3 regions of the Nocardioides sp. cx-173 genome follow, and region 2 is predicted to be linked to each of the others. Evidence: predicted binding sites of a transcription regulator. Region 2 holds the regulator's gene; each other region holds the start of a gene.
The links. The regulator HrcA, encoded in region 2, represses chaperone genes, less so after heat shock. The targets are predictions, from matches to a motif close to TTGGCACTCGNNNNNNNCGAGTGCCAA.

Region 1 (9,559 bases), 700 kb from region 2:
CCACGTCCGCGCGCAGCACGTCGGCGCCGGAGCCGGGCGCGTAGCCGGCGGTGAACGCCAGGTAGGCGACGTCGCGCACGCCGGCCAGGCGGCGGTCGAGCTCGGCGCCGCTCGGCAGCCCGAAGGACGCGCCGGCGAGGCGCTTGCGGGCGCGCGTGAGGCGGGCCGCCATGGTGGGTGCGCTCACCAGGAACAGGCGGGCGATGTCGGCCGTGGACACGCCGAGGACCAGGCGCAGGGTCAGGGCGGCGGCCGCCTCGGGGGCCAGGTCGGGGTGGGCGCAGAGGAGCACCAGCCGCAGGCGCTCGTCGGCGAGCGCGGCGGGCACGCCGGGATCGGCCATGACGCGCTGGGCCTCCTCCGTCAGGCCGGCCTCGACGGCCAGCAGTGGCAGCGTGCGAGCGGCCACGGCCTCGGCGCGCAGCCGGTCGAGGATGCGCCGGCGGGCGGCGGTCAGCAGCCACGCCGCCGGGTTGTCCGGTGCGCCGGCCCAAGGCCAGGTGCGTGCCGCCGCCTCGAAGGCGTCGGCGAGGCCGTCCTCGGCCAGGTCCAGGCGCCGGTACCGCGCGACGAGGAGGGCGAGCAGGCGCCCCCACTCGTCGCGCAGCACGCGCCCGAGGGCCGCCTCGAGAGCGCCGTCGGAGGCGCTCAGTCGAAGACCACGTCCAGGACAGGGCGCACCTCGACGGTGTACGCCGGCGGCAGCAGTGCGGCCGCCTCGAGCGCGGCCTCGTGCGACGGCAGGTCCACGAGGTAGAAGCCGCCGGTCTGCTCGACGGTCTCGGCGTAGGGCCCGTCGGTGACGGCCCGCGTCGGGCCCGGCCCGAGCGTCCTCGCCTCCGCCGGCGAGGCGAGGGCCTCGCCCGCGACGATCGTCCCGCGCTCCTTCACGGCCGCGTCGAACGCCTGGAAGCACTCGAACACCGCGTGGCGCTCGGCCTCGTCGGCCGCGTCCCAGCGGGCGAAGTGGTCCTCCTCGGCCATCAGCACCAGGAACCTCATGACGCCGCCTTCGCGCGGATCTCGATGGCGCCCTCGCTGCGGCCCAGGATCCGGCACACCTCGACCAGGTCGTCGAGGTTGGAGGACTCCACGACGTAGAAGCCCGTCAGCTGCTCGGCCGCCTCGGCGTAGGGGCCGTCGGTGACCGTCATCGAGCCGTCCGCGGCGGTCCGCAGGGTGCGCGCTTCCCGCGAGGGGCCGAGCTCGAGGCCGCCGGTGATCGTGTGACCGCGCGCCTCCAGGGCCTCCGAGAACTCCTGGTGCACGGCGTAGACCGCCTGTTTCTCCTCTTCGGACGCCGCCTCCCAGGCGGACTCGTCGCCCGGCAGGAGGATGACGTACGTGGTGCTGCTCTCGGTCATGGGGACCTCTCACTTCGTCGCTGTCGGATTCTGACACCTCGATGACGGGCGAGGCACGCCGCGATCGACAGGGATGACAGTCTTTTCCGCATGACCGCCCCGCTCGTCCTGCTGGCCACCGACCGCGCGCACGCCGAGGGCGAGCCCGGGCACGCCGCGCTCGACGCGGCGTTCGCGGAGCGCGGCATCCGCAGCCGCTGGGCCGTCTGGGACGACCCGGCCGTGGACTGGGCCGAGGCCGCGCTCGTCGCCGTGCGGTCGACCTGGGACTACGAGCACCGCCTGGCCGACTTCCTGGCCTGGGCCGAGGCGGTCGGTCCGAGGATGCTCCACGGCGTCGACGTCTTCGGTTGGAACACCGACAAGGCCTACCTCCTCGACCTCGCCCGGGACGGCCGGGTGCCGGTCGTGCCCACGGAGGTGCCGTCGACCGTGCAGGACCTGCGCGCGGCGGTGGCGCGGGTCCGGCCGGCGGTCGTGAAGCCGCGGGTCGGCGCCGGTGGGCGCGGCCTGGTGGTGGTCGACGACCTGGACGCGTGGTCGCCACCGTCGGACCCCGGCGCCTGGGTCGTCCAGCCGCTGGTGCCCTCGGTGCGCGAGGAGGGGGAGGTGTCGGTGTTCGTGATCGACGGGCGCCCGGTCGCCCAGGTGCGCAAGGTCGCAGGGGAGGGGGACGTCCGGGTGCACGAGGAGTACGGCGGCAGCAGCCACGACACCCCGCTGTCCGAAGAGGCCACGCGGATCGCCCTTGACGCCGTCGGTGCCGCGGCCAAGATCCTCGATCGCGAGCTCGTCTACGCCCGCATCGACCTGCTGCGCCACGAGGGCCGGCTGATGGTCAGCGAGATCGAGGTGACCGAGCCGGGCCTCTACCTGGACGTCCGGCCCGCCAATGGCGGCCTCTTCGCCGACGCGGTCGCGGCCCGGCTCTAGCGCCGTCCTCCAGCGGCAGGCTCACTCGAAGAGCAGGTCGCCGGCCGCCTCGGCCTGCTTGACCTCCCTGATCTCGCGGGCCAGGGCCTGGGCGACGTCGGCGTCGGTCGCGTCCAAGTCCAGCGAGGCCGCGATCAGCTTGGTGGCCGCCTCCGCCAGCTCTGCGGCCGTGTTGCGGGTGAGGGCGACCAGGTCGCTGCCGAGATCGCGGAAGGCGTCGTAGGGGCCGTTCGGCCCGATCCCGATCCCCTCGGGACGGCGCCACTCGCCACGGCCGCCGTCAGCGCCGGCCACCAGGAGGCGGGCCCCGTCGACGTCGTCGGAGACGAGCTGGCAGGTGGCGGCCAGCTGCTGCATGTCGTTGCGGTTATGCTGGATCGTCCCTGGGCCGCCGACGTCCTCGCCACCGCCACGGGGGTACTCCGGCCGGCTGATGTCGAACGAGGCGGGCGACTGGCGGATTGCCGCGGAGGCGTTGGTCAGGGCCTGCCTGATGGCGGTCTCGTCCTCGACCGGCGTCCTGAGCAGCGTGGTCTTGGCGTCGGCGATGGACTGCATCATCGACTCGAGGTTCGACCCCTTGAACTCGAGCTCCTTCTTCGCCGGCGCGTCGGGCCACAGGTCGGCGATCAGACCGCCCACGGCGCCCAAGGCCGCCAAGGCGGCGGTACCCGGCCCCCCGCTCAGCGAGGCGATGGTGAGCAACGCGCCGCCCACGGCGAAGTGACCGCCGCCGGGGCCCTGGCCGGCCGACTGCACGCCGGCCAGCGCGTTGAGCGAGGCGAGCGCGTTGGCCGCGAACGTCGCGATGTCCTCGCGCAGCTTGGTGAACACCGCGGTCTGGCCCGCCGCCGCCATGCCCATGGTCGCCGCCAGCGCGGCCTGAGCGTCGAGGATCGCACCGAGGCGGTCGGCATAGGCCACCCGGAAGGCGTTGATGGTCCGCGAGGACAGTCGGTAGCTGTAGCCGTGGACGGCGTTGACCCGCTGTGACAGCGCCGCGTTGTTCAGGTTCAGCGAGGAGCCACCGCCGGCCGGGAGCGACGTGGTCGCGCCTTTCGGGGTCAGCTTCTCCGCGGCGTCCATCGACCGGCTCTCCTCGAACATGAGGCTGGCACCGGAGGGCACGTCCTTCAGGCTGGTGAAGATGGCGTCCACCTGGCCTCGGATGTTGCCGAAGGCGGCGCGGAAGTCGGCGTCGAGGTGGTTGACCAGGAAGTCCGGCATGCCGCCACCCATCGAGACGTCGCCACCGCCCTCCCCGTCCTCGCCGGGACGGGTGCAGTACTGCGGCGCCCCGCGCCCCGACCCGCGGTAGCGGTAGCGATCGCCGTCGATCTCGTAGAAGTTGGCCTGGTCGGTCATGTAGACGTCGATGGCGGCCCGCTTGATCTTCCCGATCAGCGACTCCAGCTCGTAGTAGTTCGACATGGTCTTCCCCACTTGTGGATGTTCAACGACGCCTACCCCGCCGTCCTCCGGGCAAAACTCCGTTTCCGAGCCTCGCGGCCGGGGAAAGGAGCGGTCATGAACCTGCCGCTGTGGGTGCCCTGGGTGCTTGCCCTGACCCTGGCGTTTCCGGTTGCGCTCCAGTACGCCCCCCGGCCGTCCACCTCGCGGGCCATGCTCGCGCTGACGCTGGTGCCGGCCCTGGTGATGGCCCTGTACGCCGTCTCGCTGACCCTCGACCGGAGCCGGGTCTCGCAGGAGGAGCTCGACGAGGCCGCTCGAGAGGCCGCCGCGGACCTCTCCGGCTCGCTCGGCCCGGTCAACGGTGAGGAGGTGGCGAGTCTGATGGCCGCCGACCTCGGGCGGGACGTCATCAGCGAGCGCGGCGACCTCCAGGTCGCGGACGAGCAGAACGCCGCCTACGTGATCGAGGTGCGCGCGGGGCAGGACGCGCCGGAGCGGGCGTGTCTCGAGGTCAGCCTCGAGCTGCTCGACCAGGACGCGCCGGACCTCCGGCTGGCCACGGTCGAGGCGACCTCCGGGGGCTGTGGCTGAGGGGCGATGCGGTGTCGACTCGAGCGCTCAGTTGTTTGCACTCGCCTTGCCCGAGTGCTAAACATGAGGTTGGCACTCTCCTCATGAGAGTGACAATTTTCCCCGGACCGGGGAGCTGAGGTCCGAAGCGCCGGCGAGAAGGGTTCGCCGGGCAGCCTGATCGTCCGTCGCGGGCAGCGAACCGGTCCGTCCACAGCTCTGAAGTGCGAAGGATCGCAGCAGATATGTCGAAGCTGATCGCTTTCAACGAGGAGGCCCGGCGCGGCCTCGAGCGTGGCATGAACACGCTCGCAGACGCCGTCAAGGTCACCCTCGGTCCCAAGGGCCGCAACGTCGTGCTCGAGAAGAAGTGGGGCGCGCCCACCATCACCAACGATGGCGTGAGCATCGCCAAGGAGATCGAGCTGGAGGACCCGTACGAGAAGATCGGGGCCGAGCTCGTCAAGGAAGTTGCCAAGAAGACCGACGACGTGGCCGGTGACGGCACCACCACGGCGACCGTCCTGGCTCAGGCGATGGTCCGCGAGGGCCTGCGCAACGTCGCCGCCGGCGCCAACCCGATGGGCCTCAAGCGGGGCATCGAGGCTGCTGTGGAGGCCGTCTCCGCGCAGCTCTCCGCCATGGCCGTCGACATCGAGACCAAGGCCCAGATCGCGTCCACCGCGTCGATCTCCGCCGCGGACCCGACCGTCGGCGAGATCATCGCCGAGGCGATGGACAAGGTCGGCAAGGAAGGCGTCATCACCGTCGAGGAGTCGAACACGTTCGGCCTCGACCTGGAGCTGACCGAGGGCATGCGGTTCGACAAGGGCTACATCTCGGCCTACTTCGTCACCGACCCCGAGCGCATGGAGACGGTCCTCGAGGACCCCTACATCCTCATCGCCAACCAGAAGATCTCCTCGGTCAAGGACCTGCTGCCGCTGCTCGAGAAGGTCATGCAGTCGGGCAAGCCCCTGCTGATCCTCGCCGAGGACGTCGACGGCGAGGCCCTGTCCACGCTGGTCGTCAACAAGATCCGCGGCACCTTCAAGTCCGTCGCCGTCAAGGCCCCGGGCTTCGGTGACCGCCGCAAGGCCATGCTGCAGGACATCGCGATCCTGACCGGCGGCCAGGTCATCTCGGAGGAGGTCGGCCTCAAGCTGGAGTCGACCGGCATCGAGCTGCTCGGCCAGGCCCGCAAGGTCGTCATCACCAAGGACGAGACCACCATCGTCGAGGGCTCGGGCGACGCCGACCAGATCGCCGGCCGGGTCAACCAGATCCGCGCCGAGATCGAGAAGTCGGACTCCGACTACGACCGCGAGAAGCTGCAGGAGCGCCTGGCCAAGCTGGCCGGCGGCGTTGCGGTCATCAAGGTCGGCGCGGCCACCGAGGTCGAGCTCAAGGAGCGCAAGCACCGCATCGAGGACGCCGTTCGCAACGCGAAGGCGGCCGTCGAGGAGGGCATCGTCGCCGGTGGCGGCGTGGCGCTCGTGCAGGCTGCGGTCGTCGCGTTCGACAAGCTGGACCTCAAGGGCGACGAGGCGACCGGTGCCAACATCGTGCGCGTCGCGACCGAGGCCCCGCTCAAGCAGATCGCGATCAACGCCGGCCTCGAGGGTGGCGTCGTGTCCGAGAAGGTGCGCAACCTGCCTTCCGGCCAGGGCCTCAACGCGGCCACGGGCGAGTACGTCGACATGATCGCCGAGGGCATCATCGACCCGGCGAAGGTCACGCGCTCCGCGCTGCAGAACGCCGCCTCCATCGCGGCGCTCTTCCTCACCACCGAGGCCGTGGTGGCCGACAAGCCGGAGAAGGCGGCGCCCATGGGCGGCGGCGACCCGACCGGCGGCATGGGCGGCATGGACTTCTGACGGCCCGCGTCCCCGCGGCGAAGCCGCAGGGACGCGATCAGGCCGGCAGGTTGAGGAGCGTCGGCGCTCACCCGAGCGAAGCGAGGGGAAGCGCGACGCGTCTCGAAACCCAGCCAGCTCTGCAGCACAGCACCACCGAAAGGCCCCCGGTCACAGACCGGGGGCCTTTCCCCTTCTCCGCTCGACCGACGAGGGCGCCGCCGGCGCCCAGCCGAGTACACCTAGCGCCAGCGGAAGGACACGACCACCGGGTCGATGTCGGCGCGCCGCTCGTCGAGGCTGTCGGCGCGGCTGTGCTGGAAGGTCAGCCGGTAGAGGAACTTGCCCTTCTGCACGAACCACGACTCCTCGGCGAAGTAGAGCCCGGTCCCGGTGTTCTTGTAGACCCCGCGCACCCGAGCGGCCTGGGCGCCGTCGAGCCAGCCGGCCGGGAGCTCGTCCTTGGCCACGAGCTCGATGTCGGCGTTCTTCTCGGCCAGGGACTCCACGGCGGCCATGGCGACGATCTCGAGCAGGGTGAGCGACTCCAGCGGGAAGACCGGCTCCGTGCGCTCGAGGAAGACCGAGGAGTAGTAGCCCTCGTAGTCGGAGTAGTCGCGCGACCCGACGCCGTTGGGGATGTTGGTCTGGGTGACCCGGCCCCAGCCGGCCGGCGCGCGCATCTCCGCCTTGCCGACCTGCAGCTTGATCCCGGTGGCGGGCGGCACGGCGGGGTACGTCGGCGTGGGTCCCGTGCTCGTCGGCGGCGGCGCCGGCGGCGTGGGGCTGTAGGTCGGCGCCGTGACCGACGGTGACATCGCCTCGGTCGGCTCGGTCGGCTCGGTCGGCTCGGTCGTGGGGTCCGAGGCCGTGGGCTCGGAGGAGGAGGTCGAGGTCGTGCTCGGGTCGTCACCCGGGCCGCGAGTGGCGACCGCGGCGACGGTCCCCGCGATGAGGGCCACCGCGGCGACGACGGCACCCACGACCAGCGCGGTGCGGTGCCGCTTCGGTGCGGGCGGCGGCGGCGGCCGGAACGGCAGCATCGTCGGAGCGGCCGGATGCGACGGGTGCGACGGGTGCGACGGCTGAGCGGGGTACGCCGGTCGCGGCGCCGAGGGCTGGGAGGGGTGCGAGGGCTGAGACCGCGGCGGCGCAGGCGGCGGGGGGCCGGGGGAGGTCGCCCGGTCGGGGACCAGTGGCGGGTGCGGGGTCGTCTGCGCGAGCCGCGCCAGCTCCTGCAGGCCGGTGCGCATCGCGTTGGCCGAGGGGTAGCGCTGGGCCGGCTCCTTGGCCATGGCCTGGCGCAGCACGTCGTTGACGGCCCGGGCGACCGGCGAGGTCGGCGCCAGCTGCGGCACCGGGTCGCTGAGGTGGCTCATGCCGATCTGCACGTCGCTGCCGGCGTACGGCGTGGAGTTGGTCAGCGCGGTCCACAGCACGCAGCCCAGGGCGTAGAGGTCGGCGCTCGGCGTGGCCGGCTCGCCGCGCAGACGCTCGGGGGCGAGGTAGGCGAAGGTGCCGGCGACCGCGCCCGGTGCGGTGAGACCCGGGCTGCGGTCCTGGGCGATGCCGAAGTCACAGAGATAGGCGAAGACGTCGGCGCCGTCGACGTTGCGCAGCAGGACGTTGCTGGGCTTGAGGTCGCGGTGCACGATCCCGGCCGCGTGCGCGTCGGCCAGCGCCCAGGCGACCTGCGCGGCGATGTGGGCGGCCGGGGCGGTCGGGACCGCCCCGTGGCGACGCATGGCCTCGCTGAGGTCGCCGCCGGCGACGTACTGGGTGGCGATGTAGAGGCAGCCGTCCTGCTCGCCGTGGTCGTAGACCTGGATGATGTGCGGCGAGTCGAGGCGGGCCAGCACGGACGCCTCGTGGGCGAATCGCCGCCGGTAGTCCGGCTGCTCCGCGAGCTCGGGGGCCAGCACCTTGAGGGCCACGGTGCGCGCGAGGCCGCGCTGCTCGGCGGCGAACACCACGCCCATGCCGCCGCGGCCGAGCGTGCCCGTGATGCGGTAGTCGCCGAACTGCTCGCCCACCGAGGGGAAGCGGGCCATCGTGTCTCCTCCGTCGCGGGCGGTCCGGCGAGGGGAACCTATCCGCTGGGAGGGTGTTCGAAACCCGGCGGGGTCGCTGGGGGACGTGCGGGTTTACGCGGGGGCGGCGTGTGTGAGGCTGGGGGTGTGGCCGACGACGACCCCCGCGCCGCCGAGCGCCGCGCCCGGTTCGAGGCGCTGGCGCCCGGACTGATCGAGCCGTTGCGGCGGTTCCTGGCCCGCCGTACCGACCACGCGACCGCCGACGACGTGCTGGCCGAGACCCTGCTCGTGTGCTGGCGGCGCCTCGACGACGTGCCGCAGGACGCCGCCCTGCCGTGGGCGTACGGCGTGGCGCGCCACTGCCTCGCCAACGCGGAGCGCTCCGCGCGCCGGCAGGTCCGCGTGGCCGGGCGGGTGGCGACGCTGGACCGTCCCGCGCAGACGCAGCCCGGGCCCGACGAGATCGTGGGGAGCGGTGACCAGCGGCTGGAGCAGGCGCTCGCGGGGCTGACCGCGACGGAGGGCGAGCTGATCCGGCTCTGGGCCTGGGAGCAGTTGACGCCGGCCGAGATCGCCGCCGTGCTCGACCTGACGCCCAACGCGGTCAGCATCCGGCTGCACCGCGTCCGCGAGAAGCTCCGGGGCATCCTGCGAAAGAGCGGAGCCGCTCCCGGACATGAGGAGGCGACGGAAGGGAGGACCCCGTGAACGACGACGAGCTGCGACAGCGGCTGCAGGCCGGCGACCCGGCGTCCGACCTGCCCCCGGCGGACCCCGCCTGGGTGGCCCGACTCCTGGAGGACACCATGAACGCCGACCTCGACGAACCCGCCGACGACGGGCAGCACGAGCAGCACGAGCTGCCGGAGAGCCGCGAGACCGGCACCCGCAACCGCAGCCCCCTCACCTGGCTGGTGGCCGCGGCCGCGGTGCTGCTCGCGGCGGTCGGGGTCTTCGCCCTGCTCGGCAACGACCCGGAGTCCGACAACGTGCCCTCGGCCGGGCCGAGCGCCCCGGCGTCGCAGCCGCCCACGGTCACCGAGCTCACGGCGCCGCCGCCGACCTCGGCGAAGTGCCTGGCGCCGAACGCCGAGACGCTGGCCACCGCGGAGGTCGCCTTCTCGGCCACCGTCGAGTCGGTCGCGGCCGACGTGGTGACGCTGGCGCCGGACCGGTTCTACGCCGGGGAGCCGACGGAGCTGGTGGAGGTGAGCTCGCCGCCGGAGCTGATGACGGCGCTCGTGGGGGCCGTGCAGTTCGAGGAGGGCCGCCGCTACCTGGTCAGCGCCAACGGGGGCCAGGTCGCGGTCTGCGGCTTCAGCGGCCCCTTCAGCCCCGCCCTCGAGGCGCTCTACGTCGAGGCGTTCCCGGGGTGAGCCTGGCGGGCCTG
Region 2 (9,559 bases):
AGACCCGCTACCAGTCGGTAGTGAAAGTGATCTAGGTTACTCCGAAACCTACCCGTCTCGGCTTCACCCAGGAGTGGCATGCCCGTCAACCACGACACGACCTTCGTCGACAACCTTCCTCAGAACGTGGCGGTGCAGTTCCTCGACCGAGTATCCGCCAGCCCCGACGCCGAGGCCTTCCGCTACCCCGTGGGCGAGGAGTGGAAGTCGGTCACCTGGAAGGAGTCCGGCGAGCTCGTACGCCGGCTCGCGGCCGGGCTGCTCTCGCTGGGCCTCGAGCCGGAGCAGCGCGTCGGCATCGCGGCCAACACCCGCTACGAGTGGATCCTGGCCGACCTGGCGGTGATGTGTGCCGCCGGCGCGACGACCACCGTCTACCCGACCACCAACGACGAGGACACCGCCTACATCCTCGGCGACGCCGAGTGCCGCGTGGTCTTCGCGGAGGACGACGAGCAGCTGGCCAAGCTGACGGCGCACAAGAACGAGCTGCCCCACCTCGGCAAGGTCGTGACCTTCGACGGCACGGCCGACGGCGACTGGGTCATCACGATGGACGCGCTCGCCCAACTGGGCGACGCCTACCTCGCCGAGCACCCCGACGCGATTGAGACGACCGCCAAGAGCATCGCCCCCGGCCAGCTCGCGACCCTCATCTACACCTCCGGCACGACCGGCCGGCCCAAGGGGGTGCGGCTCAAGCACGAGTCGTGGGTCTACGAGGGGTGCGCGATCAAGGTCCAGCACATCCTCGACGAGTCCGACCTGCAGTTCCTGTGGCTGCCGATGGCGCACTCGTTCGGCAAGGTGCTGCTGTCGGCCCAGCTCGCGTGCGGGTTCGCCTCGGCCATCGACGGCCGCGTGGACAAGATCGTCGAGAACTGCGGCATCGTGAAGCCGACGTTCATGGGGGCGGCCCCGCGCATCTTCGAGAAGGCCTACAGCCGGATCCAGACGATGCAGGCGGCCGAGGGCGGCATCAAGGAGAAGATCTTCCACAAGGCGTTCGAGGCCGGGCTCAAGCGCGACCGGCTCGTGCGCGAGGGCAAGTCCGTCCCGCCGGTGCTCCGGCTCCAGCACGGGCTGTTCGACAAGGTCGTCTTCAGCAAGGTGCGCGAGCGGTTCGGAGGCCGCGTGCGGTTCTTCATCTCCGGCTCCGCAGCCCTCAACCAGGAGATCGCCGAGTGGTTCAACGCCGCCGGCATCGTCATCCTCGAGGGCTACGGCATGACCGAGAACTCCGCCGGCGCGACGGTCAACCACCCCGACGACAACAAGATCGGCACCGTCGGTCGCGCGCTGCCCGGCAGCGAGGTGCGCATCGGCGAGGGCGACGAGGTGCTGCTCCGCGGCCCGCACGTCATGGACGGCTACCACAACCTGCCGCAGGAGACCGCGGGCACGCTCACCGAGGACGGCTGGCTCCGCACCGGCGACAAGGGCAGCCTCGACGAGGACGGCTTCCTCACGATCACCGGCCGGATCAAGGACCTCTTCAAGACCTCCGGAGGCAAGTACATCGCCCCGTCGGCCATCGAGTCGAAGTTCAAGGCGATCTGCCCCTACGTCAGCCAGTTCATGGTCTTCGGCAACGACCGCAACTACGTCGTCGCCCTGGTCACCCTCGACCCCGACGCCATGGAGGGCTGGGCCGCCGAGAACGGCCTGGCCGGCAAGCCGTACTCGGAGGTCGTGTCCTCGGAGAAGGCGCACGAGATGGTGGCCGGCTACGTGGAGGAGCTCAACAGCCGCCTCAACCGCTGGGAGACCGTCAAGAAGTGGGAGATCCTCGACCACGACCTGAGCATCGAGTCCGGCGAGCTGACCCCGTCGCTGAAGGTCAAGCGCAACGTGGTCGAAGACCACAACTCCGAGCGCATCGCATCGTTCTACAGCTGATCCGGCCGGCACCGGGTCACCGCCCGGGTGGGAAGATGGCCCGGTGCCGTCCGCCCTTCCTCCCGGTGACCCGGTGCCGCCGGACGGCGCCCTGCCGCAGGAGGCGCTGAGCGGCCTGGGCGAGCATCCGTTCGGCTTCTACGTGCACGTGCCGTTCTGCCGGGTCCGATGCGGCTACTGCGACTTCAACACCTACACCGCCGACGAGCTGGGGCCCGGCGCCTCCCGGGCGACGTACGCCACCTCGGCGGTGGCGGAGGTACGGCAGGCCCGCCGCATCCTCGGCGCCGCGGACGCGCCGGTCGACACCGTCTTCGTGGGCGGCGGCACCCCGACGCTGCTCCGCCCCGCTGACCTCGGCGCGGTGCTGGACGCGATCGACGAGGAGTTCGGCCTGGCGCCCGGCGCCGAGGTGACCACCGAGGCCAACCCCGACAGCGTCACCGCGGAGTCGCTGGCCGAGCTGCGCGAGCGCGGCTTCACCCGGATCTCGTTCGGCATGCAGTCGGCCGTGCCCCACGTCCTGGCCGTCCTCGACCGCACCCACGACCCGGCGCGGGTGCCGGACGTCGTGGCGTGGGCGCGCGCCGCCGGCTTCGAGCAGGTCAGCCTGGACCTCATCTACGGCACGCCGGGGGAGTCGCTGGCCGACTGGCGGCGCAGCCTCGACGAGGCGCTGGCGTGCGAGCCCGACCACGTGTCGGCGTACTCGCTCATCGTCGAGGACGGCACGGCCCTGGCCCGCCGGGTGCGCCGCGGCGAGCTGCCGATGCCCGACGAGGACGACCTCGCCGACAAGTACGACCTGGCCGACGACCGGCTGACCGCGGCGGGGCTCGGCTGGTACGAGGTGTCCAACTGGGCCCGCGACGACGCCGCGCGCTGCCGGCACAACCTCGGCTACTGGACCGACGGTGAGTGGTGGGGCGTCGGTCCGGGCGCCCACTCGCACGTCGGCGGCGTGCGCTGGTGGAACGTCAAGCACCCCGTGGCGTACGCCGACCGGCTGGCCTCGGGGCTGAGCCCGGCGCACGCGCGCGAGGTGCTCGACGACGAGAGCAGGCGCGTGGAGCGGGTCCTGCTCGAGCTGCGGCTGCGCGACGGCCTGGACCCCGGCGTGCTGGACGGGCCGGGGCGGGTGGCCGTGCCGCGCCTGGTGGCCGACGGGCTGCTCGAGCCCGGCGTCGGCCGGCTCGTGCTCACCCGGCGCGGCCGGTTGCTGGCGGACGCCGTCGTCCGCGACCTGCTGCCCTAGGGTGGCCGCATGACTCAGGGCCCCGCGAACCCGTACGACCCCTACGACCCGAACCGGCCGCAGGGCCGTGGCCCTGAGGGCACGCCGCCGCCTCCGCCGTACGGGCAGCCGCAGCAGCCGCCCTACGGACAGCAGCCGCCGTACCCCGGCTATCCCATGGCCCCGATGGGGGTGCCGGGGGCGCCGTACGGCGTGCACCCGGGCACCGGGATCCCCTACTCCGACAAGCAGAAGCTCGTCGCCGGACTCCTGCAGATCCTGGTGCCGTTCGGCGTCGGCCGCTTCTACATCGGCGACAACGGCGTCGGAATCGCCCAGCTCGTGGTCTCGATCATCACGTGCGGCATCGGCTGCCTGTGGCCGGTCATCGACGGCATCCTGATGCTCGTCCAGGACAGCAAGGACGCCAACGGGCTGATGCTGCGCTGAGGCCCCGTCCCTTCGCCGCCGGTCAGCTCCGCCTTCGCGGGCTCAGTCGGAGCTGGCGACGAAGTCGATGAGCTCCTCGACGCGGCCGAGGAGGGCGGGCTCCAGGTCGTCGTAGGAGTGCACCCGCGACAGGATGTGCTTCCAGGCGCGGGCGATGTCGGCCTGCTCGGCGGCCGGCCAGCCGAAGTGGCGGCACACGCCCTTCTTCCACTCGACGTCGCGCGGGATCACCGGCCAGGCGGCCACGCCGATGCGGTCGGGCTTGACGGCCTGCCACACGTCGACGAAGGGGTGGCCCACCACCAGGACGTGCCGGCCGACGGGGGAGGCGGCGACCTCCGCGGCGATCCGGCTCTCCTTGGAGCCGGGGACCAGGTGGTCGACGAGCACGCCCACGCGGCGCTCGGGGCCCGGTCCGAAGGCGCGCAGGTGCGAGACCAGGTCGTCGACGCCCTCAAGGTACTCGACGACCACGCCCTCCAGGCGCAGGTCGTCGCCCCAGACCTTCTCGACGAGCTCGGCGTCGTGGCGGCCCTCGACGAAGATCCGGCTGGCGCGCGCCACCCGGGCCTTGGCGCCGTGGACCGCGATGGAGCCGGAGGCGGTGCGGGTGGGGGCCGCCGGGGCGCTGAGGCGTACGGGGGCCGTGAGGATCACCGGCTTGCCCTCCAGCAGGAAGCCGGGGCCGAGCGGGAAGGTACGCCGCCGGCCGCGCCGGTCCTCCAGGGTGAGGGTGTGCAGGTCCCGGTCGACCGCCACGATCTCGCCGACCCAGTCGGTGGTGACCTCCTCGACCACCGTGCCGAGGTCGGCGGGTGCCTCGACAGCGCGCCCGCGCTTCGGCTTGCGCCAGTCGCCGGACAGGACGTCGGTGCCGTATCGGTCGCTCACCCTCCGACGCTAGAGGGGATGGCCCGCCCGCGGCTGGGTGCCGCGCCGGTGTCAGTCGTCCTGTGACGTGTCCGACTGCGAGGAGCCGGTCTCGTCGAGCTGCTCGGCGTCCTTGCCGCCGTCGAGCAGGTCGTCGACGGTCTCGTTGTCGCCGAGGCCCTCGGCGAGCGGGTTGTCCTCGCCGGGCTGCAGGTCCTCGGGGAGCTTGTCGTCGGAGACGCCGGGCTGGGGCCCGTCGTCGGGTTCGTTCTCGGAGTGGCTCATGCTCCGAACGTAACCCGCGTCACGCGAGCGGCAAACGCCGTTCGCCCCGGGTCAGCTGGGCATATCCCCGGCGTACGGCGAGCGTGAGCGCGGCGCGGGGGAAGGGCCACTCCTCGGCCGCCTCCAGTGCGTCCTCGGCACGGACTCCGCGCCCGGCCAGGTCGCGGATGCTCTGGGCGACCAGGCCGACCTGGTTGCGCTGGACCTCCAGGAACTCCCGGTCCACCACGGCGCCGTGGCCGGGCACGACCACGCTCGCCGAGGTGGTCAGGCCGAGCAGGATGTCGAGGGTCCAGGGCCACTCGAGCGGGTAGCAGTCGTCGCCGTACGCGGGCGGGGCCGACTCCTCGACGAGGTCGCCGGCGAGGAGGACGTCGCAGTCCGGCACCCGCACCACCAGGTCGCCCGCGGTGTGGCCGCGGCCGGGATGGACGAGCTCGACCACCCGGTCGCCGAGGTCGAGCACCACCGCGGAGGAGAAGGTGTGGTCGGCCGGCACGATCTCGGTGGCCAGGACCTCGTCGCGATGCGGGTCGTCGAGGTCCTCACGGTAGCGGTCCTGGGCGCGCTCGCCGGCCAGGATGGTCCGCTCCGCGGCTGTCTCGTGGGCGTGGATCGGGACGGCGCCGTACGCGCGGCGGACCTCGTGGTTTCCGAAGGTGTGGTCGAAGTGCTCGTGGGTGTTGATCACCCCCGTGACCTCGCCCACCCCGAGCGCCCGGACGTCGTCGACGACGCCCGCGGCGGCCCGGGTCGACGCGTGGGTGTCGACGAGCAGCAGGCCCCCCGAGCCGCGTACGAGCGTGACGTTGACGTCGAACCAGTCGTAGCGGGCGACCCAGACGCGGTCGGCTACCTCGAGAAAGGGCACGCCGCCACCCTAGGCGCGCAGCTCCTCGCGCAGCAGGTCGCCCAGCTCCTCGGTCGTGGTCGCGGCGCGGGAGAAGGACAGCGTGCGGGTGTGCGCGCCGTCGGGGTCGACCCAGTGGACGCCGACGCCGTCGGGGCGCAGGTCGGAGAGCGAGACGCCGACGACCTGGGACAGGGGGGTGCCACTGGTGCCGGCGACGGCGCGTCTCAGCTCCTGCTGGTGGCACCGGTTGGCGTGCTCCACGCAGCGCTGGAGGTAGCCGCGGTTGAGCCGGTGGGCGGAGGAGCGGAAGTCGGGCAGCGATACCCGGAACCGCTCCTCGGACTGGCGCCCGGCCCTGACCAGCAGCGCGGAGCCGACCGACAGGGTGACGACGTCGCGGACCTCGCCGCAGCAGTCGCAGTCCTCGCGGCCGTGGTTGTGCAGCGTGCCCGTGAGCGTGAGCGTCGCATCGCGGTCGGCGGACCCGAGGGGGCCGAGGCCGCTCTCGACGGTGAGCAGGGCGCTGGAGCCACGCCGGGCGGCCTGGGAGAGCACGGTGCCGGGGACGACGGAGAACGCCGGGGTGCCGTCCAGGTCCTGCATGCCGAGGTCGGTGGTGCCCGCCACCGGATCCTGGACGCCGTCGACGACGAGGCTCACCGCCGACGGGCAGGCGAGGACGCTGCGGGCGGCGGCGGCCAGGCGGGCGGGCTGGTCGAGGGCGGCGAGGTGCGATGTGTCCATGGTCATTGCGCGCTCCTGAAGTGAGGTAAGGCAACCCTAAGCAACTTTCCCGGCCGGCGGCACCCCCGGTCCACTCAACGGAATGTGTCCGCAGTTCCCCGGATGGGTAGGATTGGCACTCGGATCAACGGAGTGCCAGACGGGTGGGGAGGCGACATGCAGGAAGAGCGCAGGTTGGCCGTGCTCCGCGCGATCGTCGAGGACTACGTCGCCACCGAGGAGCCGGTCGGCTCCAAGGCGCTCGTGGAGCGGCACGGCCTCGGCGTCTCGCCGGCCACGGTCCGCAACGACATGGCCGTGCTGGAGGACGAGGGCTACATCACTCAGCCGCACACCAGTGCCGGCCGCGTGCCCACGGACAAGGGCTACCGGCTGTTCGTCGACCGGCTGACGACGGTCAAGCCGATGAGCGCAGCGGAGCGACGCGCGGTCTCCACCTTCCTCGACGGGGCGGTCGACCTCGACGACGTCGTCCAGCGCTCGGTGCGGGTGCTCTCGCAGCTGACCCGACAGGTGGCGGTCGTCCAGTACCCCACGCTCTCCCGCTCGACAGTGCGCCATGTCGAGCTGGTGGCGCTCGCCCCGCGGCGACTGCTCGCCGTACTCATCCTCAGCACCGGGCGGGTCGAGCAACGGCTCGTCGAGCTGGGCGCCGACCTGAGCGACGAGGTGCTGGCCGACCTCCGTAAGCGCGTCAATGCCGCCGCCTCCGGCGAGATCATCGCCGACGCCGTCACGGCACTGCGGGCCCTGGCCGCCGAGCCGCCCACCCCCGACCTCGCCGGGTACGTCGGTCCGGTCACCGAGGCCCTCGCGGAGGCCATGAGCGACCACCGCTCCGACGAGCGGATCGCCGTCGGCGGCACCGCCAACCTCGCCCGCTACGGCGACAGCTTCGACTCCGCAGTCCGGCCGCTGCTCGAGGCGCTCGAGGAGCATGTCGTGCTGCTCAAGCTGCTCGGTGAGGCCACCAGCGGCGGCATGGTGACCGTCCGCATCGGCGCGGAGGGCCCCTTCGAGCAGCTCGCCTCCACGAGCGTCGTCGCCACCGGCTACGGCCCGGCCGACGACGCCCTCGCCACGCTCGGCGTGGTCGGTCCCACCCGCATGGACTACCCCGGCACGATGACCGCCGTCCGGGCCGTCGCCCGCTACGTCTCACGCATCCTCGACGAGGACTGAGCGCACGCCGCTCCCTACCATCCCAGCACCAGATTAAGGATCACCACGTTGAGCAAGGACCTGTACGAGCTTCTCGGTGTCGCCCGTGACGCGGACGGCGACGCCATCAAGAAGGCCTACCGGCGCCTCGCGCGGCAGTACCACCCCGACGTCAACCCCGACCCGGAGGCCCAGGAGCGCTTCAAGGAGATCTCGCTGGCCTACGAGCTGCTCTCGGACGCCCAGAAGCGGTCGGCCTACGACCGCGGCGGCGACCCCTTCGGCGGCGGGCAGGCCGGCTTCGGGCAGGGGGCGGGGTTCTCGTTCACCGACATCATGGACGCCTTCTTCGGCGGCCAGCCCGGGGCCGGGCAGGGGCGCGGTCCCCGCTCGCGCGTGCGCCGCGGCCAGGACGCCCTGATCCGGCTGGAGGTCACGCTGGCCGAGGCGGCGTTCGGCGTCACCCGCGAGCTCAAGGTCGACACCGCGGTGCTGTGCGACGCCTGCCACGGCGAGGGCGCCGCTCCGGGCTCGCACCCCGTGACCTGCGAGACCTGCCGGGGCGCCGGTGAGGTGGCCCACGTGCAGCGCTCGTTCCTGGGCGAGATCCGCACGCTGCGGCCCTGCGCGGCGTGCCGCGGCTTCGGCCAGATCATCTCCGACCCGTGCCGCTCCTGCTCCGGCGACGGCCGGGTCCGCTCGCGGCGCACCCTGACCGTCAAGATCCCCGCGGGGGTCGACAACGGCACCCGGGTCCAGCTCAGCGAGCAGGGGGAGGTCGGCCCCGGCGGTGGACCTGCCGGCGACCTGTACGTCGAGATCCACGTCGCCGAGCACGAGACCTTCACCCGCCACGGCAACGACCTGCACTGCACGGTCTCGGTGCCCATGACCGCCGCCGCGCTCGGCACCTCGCTGACCCTGCCGACCCTGGAGGCCGACCTCGAGCAGGGCGCCGACTCCGGCGTGGAGACCTCCTTCGACCTCGAGATCGGCGCCGGCACGCAGTCGGGCACCCAGCAGGTGCTGCGCGCGCGTGGCGTCCCGGGCCTACGGGGCGGACGGGGCGACCTGGTCGTGACGGTCCTGGTGGAGACTCCGCAGCGCCTCGACGCCCGCCAGGAGGAGCTGCTGCGCGAGCTCGCCGCGATCCGCGGCGAGGAGTCGCCGACCGGTCAGGTGCCCGCGGAGGCCCAGCGGTCGGTCTTCGGCCGGCTGCGCGACGCCTTCATCCACTGACATGTCGCTGCCGGTCCACCTGGTCCCGTCCCTGGACGGGGTGACGGCCGGTGCCACGGTCACCGTCGTGGGCGACGAGGCGCACCACGCCGTCGCCGTGCGCCGTACCCGGGTGGGGGAGCGGGTCGTCGTCACCGACGGCCGGGGCCGCTCGGTGGCCGGGAGCGTGGCCGAGACCGGCAAGCGGCTGCTGTCGGTGACGGCGGAGACGGTCCAGGACCTGCCGGAGCCCAGCCCCTCGCTCGTGGTGGTCCAGGCGCTGCCGAAGGGCGATCGCGGCGAGCTGGCGGTCGAGGTCCTGACCGAGGTCGGCGTCGACCGCGTCGTCCCCTGGGCGGCCTCGCGCAGCGTCGCGATCTGGAAGGGCGAGCGCGCCGCCAAGTCCCTGTCCCGCTGGCGAGCCACGGCGCGCGAGGCGGCCAAGCAGTCCCGCCGCGCCTGGCACCCCGTGGTGTCGGAGCTGGCCACCACCGCCGACGTCGTGGCGCTCGTGGCCGAGGTCGACCTGGCCGTCGTGCTTCACGAGGAGGCGGCCGTCCCCCTCGCCGGACTGGAGGTCCCGACCTCCGGCACGGTGCTGGTCGTCGTCGGCCCCGAGGGCGGCCTCAGTGACGACGAGGTCGCCGCCTTCGTCCAGGCCGGAGCCGTCAGCGTCCGCCTCGGCGCCGAGGTCCTCCGCACCTCCACCGCCGGCGTCGCCGCTTGCGCTGCGCTGCTGGCGCGTACGCCGCGCTGGGGATGGATACCCGGCTGACCGGGCGAAGTGCCGGACGTGGAAGGTGCGGACCCCCAGCCCGGCCCAGCGCCCGGCCTCACTTCACCGT
Region 3 (9,559 bases), 1.9 Mb from region 2:
CACGACTGGACATCGCTCCGAGCGATCCCATGCCGCGGTAGGACTTGTACTGCTTGCCGTTGACGAAGACCAGGTCCCCCGGGCTCTCCTCGCAGCCGGCCAGCAGCGAGCCGAGCATCACCGTGTCGGCGCCGGCGACCAGGGCCTTGGCGATCTCGCCGGAGTGCTTCATGCCGCCGTCGGCGATGACCGGTACGCCGGCGGGCTTGGCAGCCAGCGAGGCCTCGTAGACCGCGGTGACCTGGGGGGCGCCGACACCGGTGACCACGCGGGTGGTGCAGATCGAGCCCGGCCCGACGCCCACCTTGATCGCGTCCGCGCCGGCGTCGACGAAAGCCTGGGCGCCCTCGCGGGTGGCGACGTTGCCGCCGATGACCTGCACGTGGCGGGTGGCGGGGTCCTTCTTGAGCCGCTCGACCATCTCGAGAAGCATCCGGACGTAGCCGTGGGCCGTGTCGGCGACGAGCACGTCCGCGCCCGCCTCGATGAGCGTGGTGGCGCGCTGCCAGGCGTCACCGAAGTAGCCGATCGCGGCCCCGACCATGAGCCGACCGTCGCCGTCCTTGGAGGCCTTCGGGAACTGCTCGGACTTCACGAAGTCCTTGACCGTGATGAGCCCGCCCAGACGTCCCTGGTCGTCGACCAGCGGGAGCCGCTCGCGCTTGTGCTGGCGCAGCAGCATGGTCGCGTCCTCCCGCGAGATCCCGACGTGGCCCGTCACGAGCGGCATCGGCGTCATGACCTCGTCGACCTTGGTGGTGGCCCACTCCGCCACGGGGGTGAAGCGCAGGTCGCGGTTGGTGCAGATCCCGAGCAGGCGGTTGTCGGTGTCGACGACCGGCAGCCCGGAGACGCGGTACTCGCCGCAGATGGCGTCGAGCTCCTCCAGCGTCGCGTCCGGACCGATCGTGACCGGGTTGGAGATGATCCCGGTCTGGGTCCGCTTCACGAGGTCGACCTGGTAGGCCTGGTCCTCGATGGACAGGTTGCGGTGCAGCACGCCCAAGCCGCCCTGGCGGGCCATCGCGATGGCCATGCGCGACTCGGTGACGGTGTCCATGGCCGCGCTCACGAGCGGGACCTGGATCGTCAGCTCCCGGGTGAGGCGGGTGCTCGTGTCGATCTCGTCGGGCGCCAGGTCGGAGTGGCCCGGCAGCAGGAGGACATCGTCGTAGGTCAGGCCCAGCGCGGCGAACTTGTCAGGGAGTTCCACCATCGCAGTCTAGTCCGCCTCCGCGAGGGCGGCTCACGGCCGGGTGACCGCCAGGGGACGCAGATCACGCACGGTGATCCGCACCGTCAGCACCTCGCCGGCCATCCGGATCCGCCCCCGCATCCCGGCGGCCATCACCATCGGCATGACGGCCTGGTTGTCCGAGCGAGTGGTGAGCAGGATGGCCTCGGCGCCCAGGCCGTTGGCGAGCCTGGCGGCGTCCCCGAGCAGGCGGGTGCCGATGCCGCGACGCTGCCACGCCGCGTCGACCTCCAGGTCGACCGGCAGTACGTCGGGCAGGTCCGGCTCGGCGGCGAGCAGGGTGGCGACGCCGACCCGGGTGCCCTCGATGGTGGCCACCGCGGAGCGGCCCTCCACGTGGTAGTCGGGCAGGCTGCCCTCGCCCATCCGTCGGTGGTCGGAGAGCCGGGGCGACGGATGGTGCTCCCGGGCGAGCACGTCGCTGACCAGGTCGGCCATCGCCGCGCCGCGCGCGTGCTCGGTGGCGGTGAACGGGGCGCTGCGGCGGATCTGCACCTGCACGTCCCCCACGGCCATCTCCATGACGTCCTGGGCGCTGCCGCTCGGCACGACATCCGCGTCGAAGAGCGCCGCAACCACCTCCGGGAAGGACGACGGCGCCTCGAGCACCCCGCGCGCGGCCTGCACGTAGCGGGTCGGCTGGTCGGTGAGCGCCGCCTCCGTGCAGGTGGCCGCGCTCACGGACAGCCCGCCGGCGCGGCCGACGAGCCCGGTGAGGTCCGCCTCGTCCCAGGAGTCGGGCGTGCTCAGGACCAGCTCGTCGGTCACCGCCTCGACGCCGGGGAACACCTGCACCCCCAGGATGTTCACGCCCGCCGCTCCACACTCCGCCGCGAGCGCCGCGAGGGCCCCCGGCCGCTCGGGCAGTGTCGCTCGCACTCTCCACAACATGGCCCGACTGTGCCCGGCGCAGGTTGCCGGACGGCGTCCGTCCTGTTTCACCGGCGCTACGTCTCCACCCGTCCACGCCGACCCGTCACCAACTGCACCGAAATGCCGCTGACCCGTCAGAAAGTTTCTGACGGGTCAGCGGGAGGTGCGGTGGATCAGTGGCCGTGGCCGTGCCCGTGGCCGGCGGCCGGAGCGTCGTCCTCGTCCTCGGGCTTGTCGACGATCAGGGTCTCGGTCGTGAGCAGCATGCCCGCGATCGAGCTGGCGTTGACGAGCGCCGAGCGGGTGACCTTGACCGGGTCCAGGACACCCTGGGCGACCAGGTCGCCGTACTCGTCGGTCGCGGCGTTGTAGCCGTTGCCGACGCCGAGCTCGCGGACCTTGGTGGTCACGACGTAGCCGTTGACGCCGCCGTTCTCGGCGATCCAGCGCAGCGGCTCGTCGGCCGACTTGCGGACGATGCGGACACCCGCCGCCTCGTCGCCGGTCAGGCCGAGGTCGTCCTCGAGGACCTTGACCGCGTGGATGAGGGCCGAGCCGCCACCGGCGACGATGCCCTCCTCGATCGCGGCGCGCGTCGCGGAGACGGCGTCCTCGATGCGGTGCTTCTTCTCCTTGAGCTCGACCTCGGTGTGCGCGCCGACCTTGATGACGCAGACGCCGCCGGCGAGCTTGGCGAGACGCTCCTGGAGCTTCTCGCGGTCCCAGTCGGAGTCGGTGTTCTCGATCTCGGCCTTGATCTGGTTGACGCGGCCCTCGACCTCGGAGGCGTCGCCGCCGCCGTCGACGATCGTGGTGTCGTCCTTGGTGATGACGACGCGGCGCGCGGTGCCGAGCGCCTCCAGGCCGATCTGGTCGAGCTTGAGGCCGACCTCGGGCGCGATGACCTGACCGCCGGTCAGGGTCGCGATGTCCTGCATCATCGCCTTGCGACGGTCACCGAAGGCCGGTGCCTTGACCGCCACGGCGTTGAACGTGCCGCGGATCTTGTTGACCACCAGGGTCGACAGCGCCTCCCCGTCGACGTCCTCGGCCAGAATGAAGAGCGGCTTGCCGGCCTGGATGACCTTCTCCAGCAGCGGCAGCAGCTCGGCGATCGCCGAGATCTTGCCCTGGTGCAGGAGGATGTAGGGGTCGTCGAGGACGGCCTCCATGCGCTCGGTGTCGGTGACGAAGTACGACGAGATGTAGCCCTTGTCGAACTGCATCCCCTCGGTGAAGTCCAGCTCGGTGCCCATGGTGTTGGACTCCTCGACGGTGATGACACCGTCCTTGCCGACCTTGTCGAAGGCCTGCGAGAGCAGGTCGCCGATGTGGGCGTCACGGCTCGAGATCGTGGCCACCGAGGCCATGTCCTCGACCGAGTCGACCTCGCGGGCGGCCTCGCGCAGGGCCTCGCCCACCGCGGCGGTCGCCTTGTCCATGCCGCGCTTGAGGCTCATCGGGTTGGCACCGGCCGCGACGGCGCGCAGGCCCTCGTGGACCATCGCCTGCGCCAGCACGGTGGCCGTCGTGGTGCCGTCACCGGCGATGTCGTTCGTCTTGGTGGCGACCTCCTTGGTGAGCTGCGCCCCCAGGTTCTCGAACGGGTCGTCCAGCTCGATCTCACGGGCGACGGTGACGCCGTCGTTGGTGATCGTGGGGGCTCCCCACTTCTTGTCGAGGACGACGTAGCGGCCCTTGGGGCCGAGCGTCACCTTGACGGCGTTGGCGAGAGCGTCGACGCCGCGCTCGAGGGAGCGGCGGGCGTTCTCGTCGAACTCCAGGATCTTGGGCATGGTTCTCCTAGGTCAAATGAAATCGGGTCGTGTGCCGAGGAGCGCGCCTGAGCGCGTCCTCAGGCACACGACCCGGAAGAAAATCAGGAAACGATCGCGAGGACGTCGCGGCCGGAGAGGATGAGGAACTCCTCGCCGCCGTACTTGACCTCGGTGCCGCCGTACTTGCTGTAGATGACCTTGTCGCCCACGGAGATGTCCATGGGGATGCGCTCGTCGCCGTCCTCGTTGAAGCGGCCGGGGCCTACGGCCACGACCTCGCCCTCCTGGGGCTTCTCCTTCGCGGTGTCCGGGATGACCAGGCCGGACGCCGTGGTCTGCTCGGCGTCGAGCGGCTTCACGACGATGCGGTCCTCGAGAGGCTTGATGTTGACCGACACGGTGTCGACCTCCACTTTCTCTGACTCTGGGTTGCTCTACCGGGAGGACGGCGTCCTCCCCACGTTGGGGCTTGCGGGGAGGTACGCCGTCGCGGGGGTCGCACCACACTGCAAGCTCTGGCACCCTCATGGTGAGAGTGCCAACAACGAAACTAGCACTCAGGCCAGGAGAGTGCCAGAAGGGGGCTGCCCGAGGCCCGCAACTCCCTCGGCGTGGACGTACCCGCGGTGGGCGAGCCGGAGACGTAGGGTCTGGGCACCTACGACAGCTTGCGGGTGCTGTGCCTGCTCGGCCCGGACGGCATCCGGATCGAGCTGGTGGAGACCGCGTACCTATTCGCGGACGGATGTCGACGAGGTCGCGGAACCGTCCCCGCTCAAGGCTTGGGAGAACCGAGACGTCATGGACATGGGACTGAGTGGCCGCACGGCCGTCGTCACGGGCGGCACCGCCAACATCGGGCGCGCCACCTGCACGGCGTTGGCGTCCGAAGGGGCGAACGTCGTCGTGGTCGGGCGCAACGAGGAGAAGGGGCTCGAGGTGGTCGCGGACGTCGAGCGGGCCGGCGGCCAGGGGCTCTGGGTCTCCTGCGACGTCACCGACCGCGCCCAGGTGGACGCGATGGTCGAGGCTGCGGTGCAGCGGTTCGGAGCCATCGACGTGCTGGTGACGGCCGCGGGCAACATCGCCTCGGTGGCCGCCTTCGTCGACAGCGATCCCGCCACGTGGGAGCTCGACCTCTCGTGGAACCTCACCAGCGTCCTGCACGTCACGCAGGCGGTGCTGCCCCACATGATCGCGCAGGGCCGTGGGCGGGTGGTCCACGTCGGCTCCACCGCGGCCGACATCGGTGACTCGCTCATGTCCGTGTACTCGGCGGCCAAGGGCGCGATCCACACCTTCACGCGGACCCTGGCCAGGGAGACCGCGGCGCACGGCATCACGGTCAACGCGGTCTCGCCCTACGGCACGCGGCCCGACGACCCGGCGCACGTCAGCTCCGGGAGCCGCACGGCGCCCGACTCCCCGATGATGCAGGGGATCATCGGCCTGGACGACAAGTCCGTGCTCGGCCACAAGACCTTGATCCCGCGCCTGGCCAAGGCCTCCGAGGTGGCGAGCGGCATCGTCTACCTCGCCAGCGACCACGCGGCCTATGTCACCGGGGAGATCCTGACGATGGACGGCGGCGCCCGAATCGCCTCCTGAGCGCACGGGACGCCGGCGCAGCAGGAGTCGGGTCCGCGCAGAAGGTTCCGCTGCCGTCGCCGCGGCAGACCCGGCCTGACAGGATCACGGGGTGGACCTCGACTCGTTTCGCTGGCTGCTCACCGAGCCGGGCCAGCGGCTGCTGGCCACGGCGGGCGCGCTCGACGAGCCGGACCCGCTGCGCGCCCAGACCGCGTTGCGACGCTCGGCGAGCGCCGAGCACGCCGCGGCCGCACTGACACAGGTGCGGCTGCGCGAGCGGGCCGTGGCCAAGTTCGGCGACCTGGCCGCACGGATGTACTTCACCCCGGACGGCCTCGAGCAGGCCACGCGTGCGGCGGTCGCGGACCACCGCGCGGGACGCCTGGCGGCGTTTCGCGCCCAGAGCCTCGTCGACCTCGGCTGCGGCATCGGCGGCGACCTGCTCGCCGCCGCGCGGGTCGGCATCGTGTGCGCCGGGGTCGATCTCGACCCGGTCCGGGTGGCGGTGGCGGAGGCCAATCTGGCCGCCCTCGACCTCGGCGGCGCCGTCGCGGTGGCCGACGCCACCGAGATCGACACCCGCCCCTTCGACGTCGCCTTCGCCGACCCGGCCCGCCGTACCGCGCGTGGCCGGACGTTCGACGTCGACGACTGGGCGCCGCCGTGGCCGTTCGTCGAAGGGCTCCTGCGCCGCGACTCCTGCGTCAAGGTCGCGCCCGGCATCCCGCACGCGCTCGTGCCCGAGGGCGTGGAGGCCGAGTGGGTGAGCGACCACGGTGAGGTCAAGGAGGCGGCCCTCTGGTCGGGCCGGCTGGCGACCGTACGCCGCCGTGCCACCGTGATCGGGCGCGGCGGGCTGGCGACCCTCACGGACGAGGACGACCCGGGCGGCGAGGTCCGCGCCGTCGGCGAGTACCTGTACGAGCCGGACGGTGCCGTCATCCGCGCCGGGCTCGTGACCGCGGTCGCCGCCGGCGTGGACGGCGGGCTGCTCGACGAGCACATCGCCTACGTCACCTCCGACGGCTCCTTCCGTACGCCGTTCGCGCGCGGCTACCGGGTCGTCGCGGAGCTGCCGTACCGCGAGAAGGCGCTGCGCGCCGCCCTGCGCGAGCGGGGCATCGGCCGCCTCACGATCAAGAAGCGGGGCGTCGAGGTGGTCCCGGAGCAGCTGCGCAAGCGGCTGGCGCTGGTCGGCGACGACGAGGCCACCATCGTGCTGACCCGCGTGGGCGGTCAGGGCACGGCCCTGCTCGTCGACCCGTTCTGAGCCGGGCAGGGCGGCGGCGACGCAAGTCCCACGTCACCGGCAACCACCACCGCAACCGCAACGGACCTGCCGCCCGTGAGGGCGACAGGTCCGTGGTCGAGCGCAGTGGTCAGGCGGTGGCGGTGGCCTCGTTCGCCTTGATCCGGCCGGCGTGCCGCAGGCCCAGCAGGCCCAGGACCAGGAGGACACCCGCGCCGACGAAGGAGGCGACGGCGGCGTACCCGGCGATCACGCCCATGGTGGCGAAGGCGTAGGCGTAGAGGAGCAGGCCGCGCAGCGTGCTGCCCATGAAGAGCGACTCACGCAGCTCGCCCCAGGCGGCCGCCTCGTCGATCTGCTCCTGGCTGGCCTCGGGGTTCTCCGCGAGGGCGGCGCCGAGCTCACGAGCCTTGTTGCTGGCCTCCGAGTACGTCTGCGGCTCGCCCGCGAGCTCCTCGCCGCTGGAGTTCATGTGGGACTGGATGTAGTGGTCGGCGTAGGCACGAGCCTCGGCACCGGTGTCCATCGGCGAGCCGGCGAACTCCTCGAGCGCCTCGACGCTCTCGTCGCTCAGGCCGCCGAGGGCGGGACCCTCGGGCATCACGATGTCCTGGGCCAGCAGCTGCTCCTCGACCTGGTCTCCGATGAACACGTTCGCCCACGTGAGCAGGCCTCCCGCGACGAGGAGCACGGCCGCGAGGAGCAGGCCGGTACCGGAGATCAACTTGTCGAGAGTGGAGCGCATGACGTCCTCCTGTTGCTTGCGAAGACCTGATGTCATTCGCGACACCACGAAATCTACGGATCCCGGAGGCCGGTGCTCAGTGCTGAAGGTCCAGCATCCCGAAGGACGATGGTCCCGTCCCGCCGGGACCTCTGCGGCCGGCGGGACGGGCCGGGTCAGGCCAGCGCCGCCTTCTCGGCTGCGATGGTCGTGTCATCGCCGTGGCCGGTGTGGACGACGGTGTCGTCGGGCAGCGCGAAGAGCTGGGTGCGGATCGAGTCCACGATCAGGTCCTCGTCGCTGAACGAGCGGCCGGTCGCCCCGGGCCCGCCGTGGAAGAGGGTGTCACCGGTGAACACGCAGCCCAGCTCGGGCGCGTAGAAGCAGACCGCGCCCGGCGCGTGCCCCGGCGTGTGCAGCACCCGCAGGGTCGTCCCGGCGACCTCGATCTCGGTCCCGTCGGCCAGGTCGAGGTCCCAGAGCTCGTCGGTGTGCGTGAGCTCCCAGAGCGGCTTGTCGTCCGGGTGCAGCATGATCGGCGCGACGACGCGCTCGCGCAGCGCCGGTGCGACCCGGCAGTGGTCGTCGTGGGCATGGGTGAGCAGGATCGCCTTGACCGTGCGCTCCCCCACGACCGCGAGGATGTCCTCGACCGAGTGCGGCGCGTCGATGACGACACACTCGGTGTCGTCGCCGACCACCCAGATGTTGTTGTCGACGTCGAAGGTCTGCCCGTCCAGGCTGAACGTGCCCGACGAGACGGCGTGGTCGATGCGCGCTCTCGCCTCGCTCACAGGATCACCACGCTGCGCAGCACGTCGCCGCGGTGCATCCGCTCGAACGCCGCCTCGACGTCGCCGAGGCCGACCTCCTCGGTCACGAAGGCGTCCAGGTCGAGCCGGCCCTGCTGGTAGAGGTCGACCAGCAGCGGGAAGTCGCGGCTCGGCAGACAGTCGCCGTACCAGCTGGACTTGAGCGAGCCGCCGCGGCCGAAGACGTCGATGAGCGGGATCTCGGGCATCACCATGTCGGGCGTCGGCACCCCGACCAGGACGACGGTCCCGGCGAGGTCGCGCGCGTAGAACGCCTGCTTCCACGTCTCCGGGCGGCCCACGGCCTCGATCACGACGTCGGCGCCGAAGCCGCCGGTCAGCTCCTGAATCGCCGTCACCGGGTCGACCTGCGAGGAGTCGACGGTGTGCGTCGCGCCCAGCTCCTTTGCCTTCTCGAGCTTCTTCGGGTCGATGTCCACGGCGATGACCTTCGACGCGCCCGCCAGCGCCGACCCGGCGACCGCGGCCACCCCGACACCGCCGCAGCCGATGACCGCGACGGTCTTGCCCCGGGTCACCGCACCGGTGTTGATCGCCGCGCCGATGCCGGCCATGACGCCGCAGCCCAGCAGGCCGGCCGCGGCCGGGCGCGCCGACGGGTCGACCTTGGTGCACTGGCCGGCCGCCACCAGGGTCTTCTCCGCGAACGCGCCGATGCCCAGCGCGGGGCTCAGCTCGGTGCCGTCCTCGAGCGTCATCTTCTGCGTCGCGTTGTGGGTGGCGAAGCAGTACTGCGGCTCCCCGCGGTCACACGCACGACAGTCGCCGCACACCGCGCGCCAGTTGAGGACCACGAAGTCCCCCGGCGCCACCGTCGTCACGTCCGGGCCCACGGCCTCGACCACGCCCGCGGCCTCGTGGCCGAGCAGGAACGGGAAGTCGTCGTTGATCCCGCCCTCGCGGTAGTGCAGGTCGGTGTGGCACACCCCGCACGCCTGCACCTTCACCAGCGCCTCGCCCGGCCCCGGGTCGGGCACGTTGATGGTCACCACCTCGGTGGGCTGACCCTTGGCTCGTGCGACGACCGCCTTGACCTGCTGCATCCGTGCTCCTTCGTCCTGTCCCTGTGGTGGGCTCGTGCTCCCTGCAACCGTAAGGGCCCCGCGGTCAGGGTGGGGTGCGGAGGCGGACGTGAGGACGCGCACGTCCATCCCGGCCACTTCCGGGAGATTGCAACCATCTCGGGGCGGTTGGCGTCTTCGACACGTGGACCACGCCGCGACGACCGTGCCGCTCTCGGCGCGGCCAACCCCCGAG

Region 1: groL (chaperonin GroEL) is a predicted target of HrcA. The motif match lies at 4,336-4,362, and genes of this name have one in related genera.
Region 3: groES (co-chaperone GroES) is a predicted target of HrcA. The motif match lies at 4,457-4,483, and genes of this name have one in related genera.

What each region holds. Positions count from the first base shown of each region.
Region 1 is NZ_CP088262.1:3,575,848-3,585,406, reverse strand. Features, by position in the region: gene LQ940_RS17535 (RNA polymerase sigma factor) at 1-610, opposite strand, end outside; gene LQ940_RS17530 (YciI family protein) at 649-1,002, opposite strand; gene LQ940_RS17525 (YciI family protein) at 999-1,364, opposite strand; gene LQ940_RS17520 (ATP-grasp domain-containing protein) at 1,455-2,297, shown strand; gene LQ940_RS17515 (hypothetical protein) at 2,319-3,728, opposite strand; gene LQ940_RS17510 (hypothetical protein) at 3,825-4,301, shown strand; gene groL (chaperonin GroEL) at 4,526-6,157, shown strand; gene LQ940_RS17500 (serine/threonine-protein kinase) at 6,379-8,187, opposite strand; gene LQ940_RS17495 (RNA polymerase sigma factor) at 8,314-8,877, shown strand; gene LQ940_RS17490 (hypothetical protein) at 8,874-9,545, shown strand; gene LQ940_RS17485 (nucleotidyltransferase family protein) at 9,542-9,559, shown strand, end outside.
Region 2 is NZ_CP088262.1:2,880,192-2,889,750, reverse strand. Features, by position in the region: gene LQ940_RS14040 (AMP-dependent synthetase/ligase) at 79-1,899, shown strand; gene hemW (radical SAM family heme chaperone HemW) at 1,943-3,154, shown strand; gene LQ940_RS14030 (TM2 domain-containing protein) at 3,164-3,583, shown strand; gene LQ940_RS14025 (DUF3097 domain-containing protein) at 3,626-4,474, opposite strand; gene LQ940_RS14020 (hypothetical protein) at 4,526-4,738, opposite strand; gene LQ940_RS14015 (MBL fold metallo-hydrolase) at 4,758-5,609, opposite strand; gene LQ940_RS14010 (hypothetical protein) at 5,619-6,341, opposite strand; gene hrcA (heat-inducible transcriptional repressor HrcA) at 6,492-7,517, shown strand; gene dnaJ (molecular chaperone DnaJ) at 7,566-8,735, shown strand; gene LQ940_RS13995 (16S rRNA (uracil(1498)-N(3))-methyltransferase) at 8,737-9,489, shown strand; gene LQ940_RS13990 (Gmad2 immunoglobulin-like domain-containing protein) at 9,548-9,559, opposite strand, start outside.
Region 3 is NZ_CP088262.1:1,018,414-1,027,972, reverse strand. Features, by position in the region: gene guaB (IMP dehydrogenase) at 1-1,213, opposite strand, end outside; gene LQ940_RS04950 (GNAT family N-acetyltransferase) at 1,247-2,134, opposite strand; gene groL (chaperonin GroEL) at 2,302-3,924, opposite strand; gene groES (co-chaperone GroES) at 4,008-4,304, opposite strand; gene LQ940_RS04935 (SDR family NAD(P)-dependent oxidoreductase) at 4,708-5,514, shown strand; gene LQ940_RS04930 (class I SAM-dependent methyltransferase) at 5,606-6,766, shown strand; gene LQ940_RS04925 (hypothetical protein) at 6,876-7,490, opposite strand; gene LQ940_RS04920 (MBL fold metallo-hydrolase) at 7,646-8,263, opposite strand; gene LQ940_RS04915 (S-(hydroxymethyl)mycothiol dehydrogenase) at 8,260-9,345, opposite strand.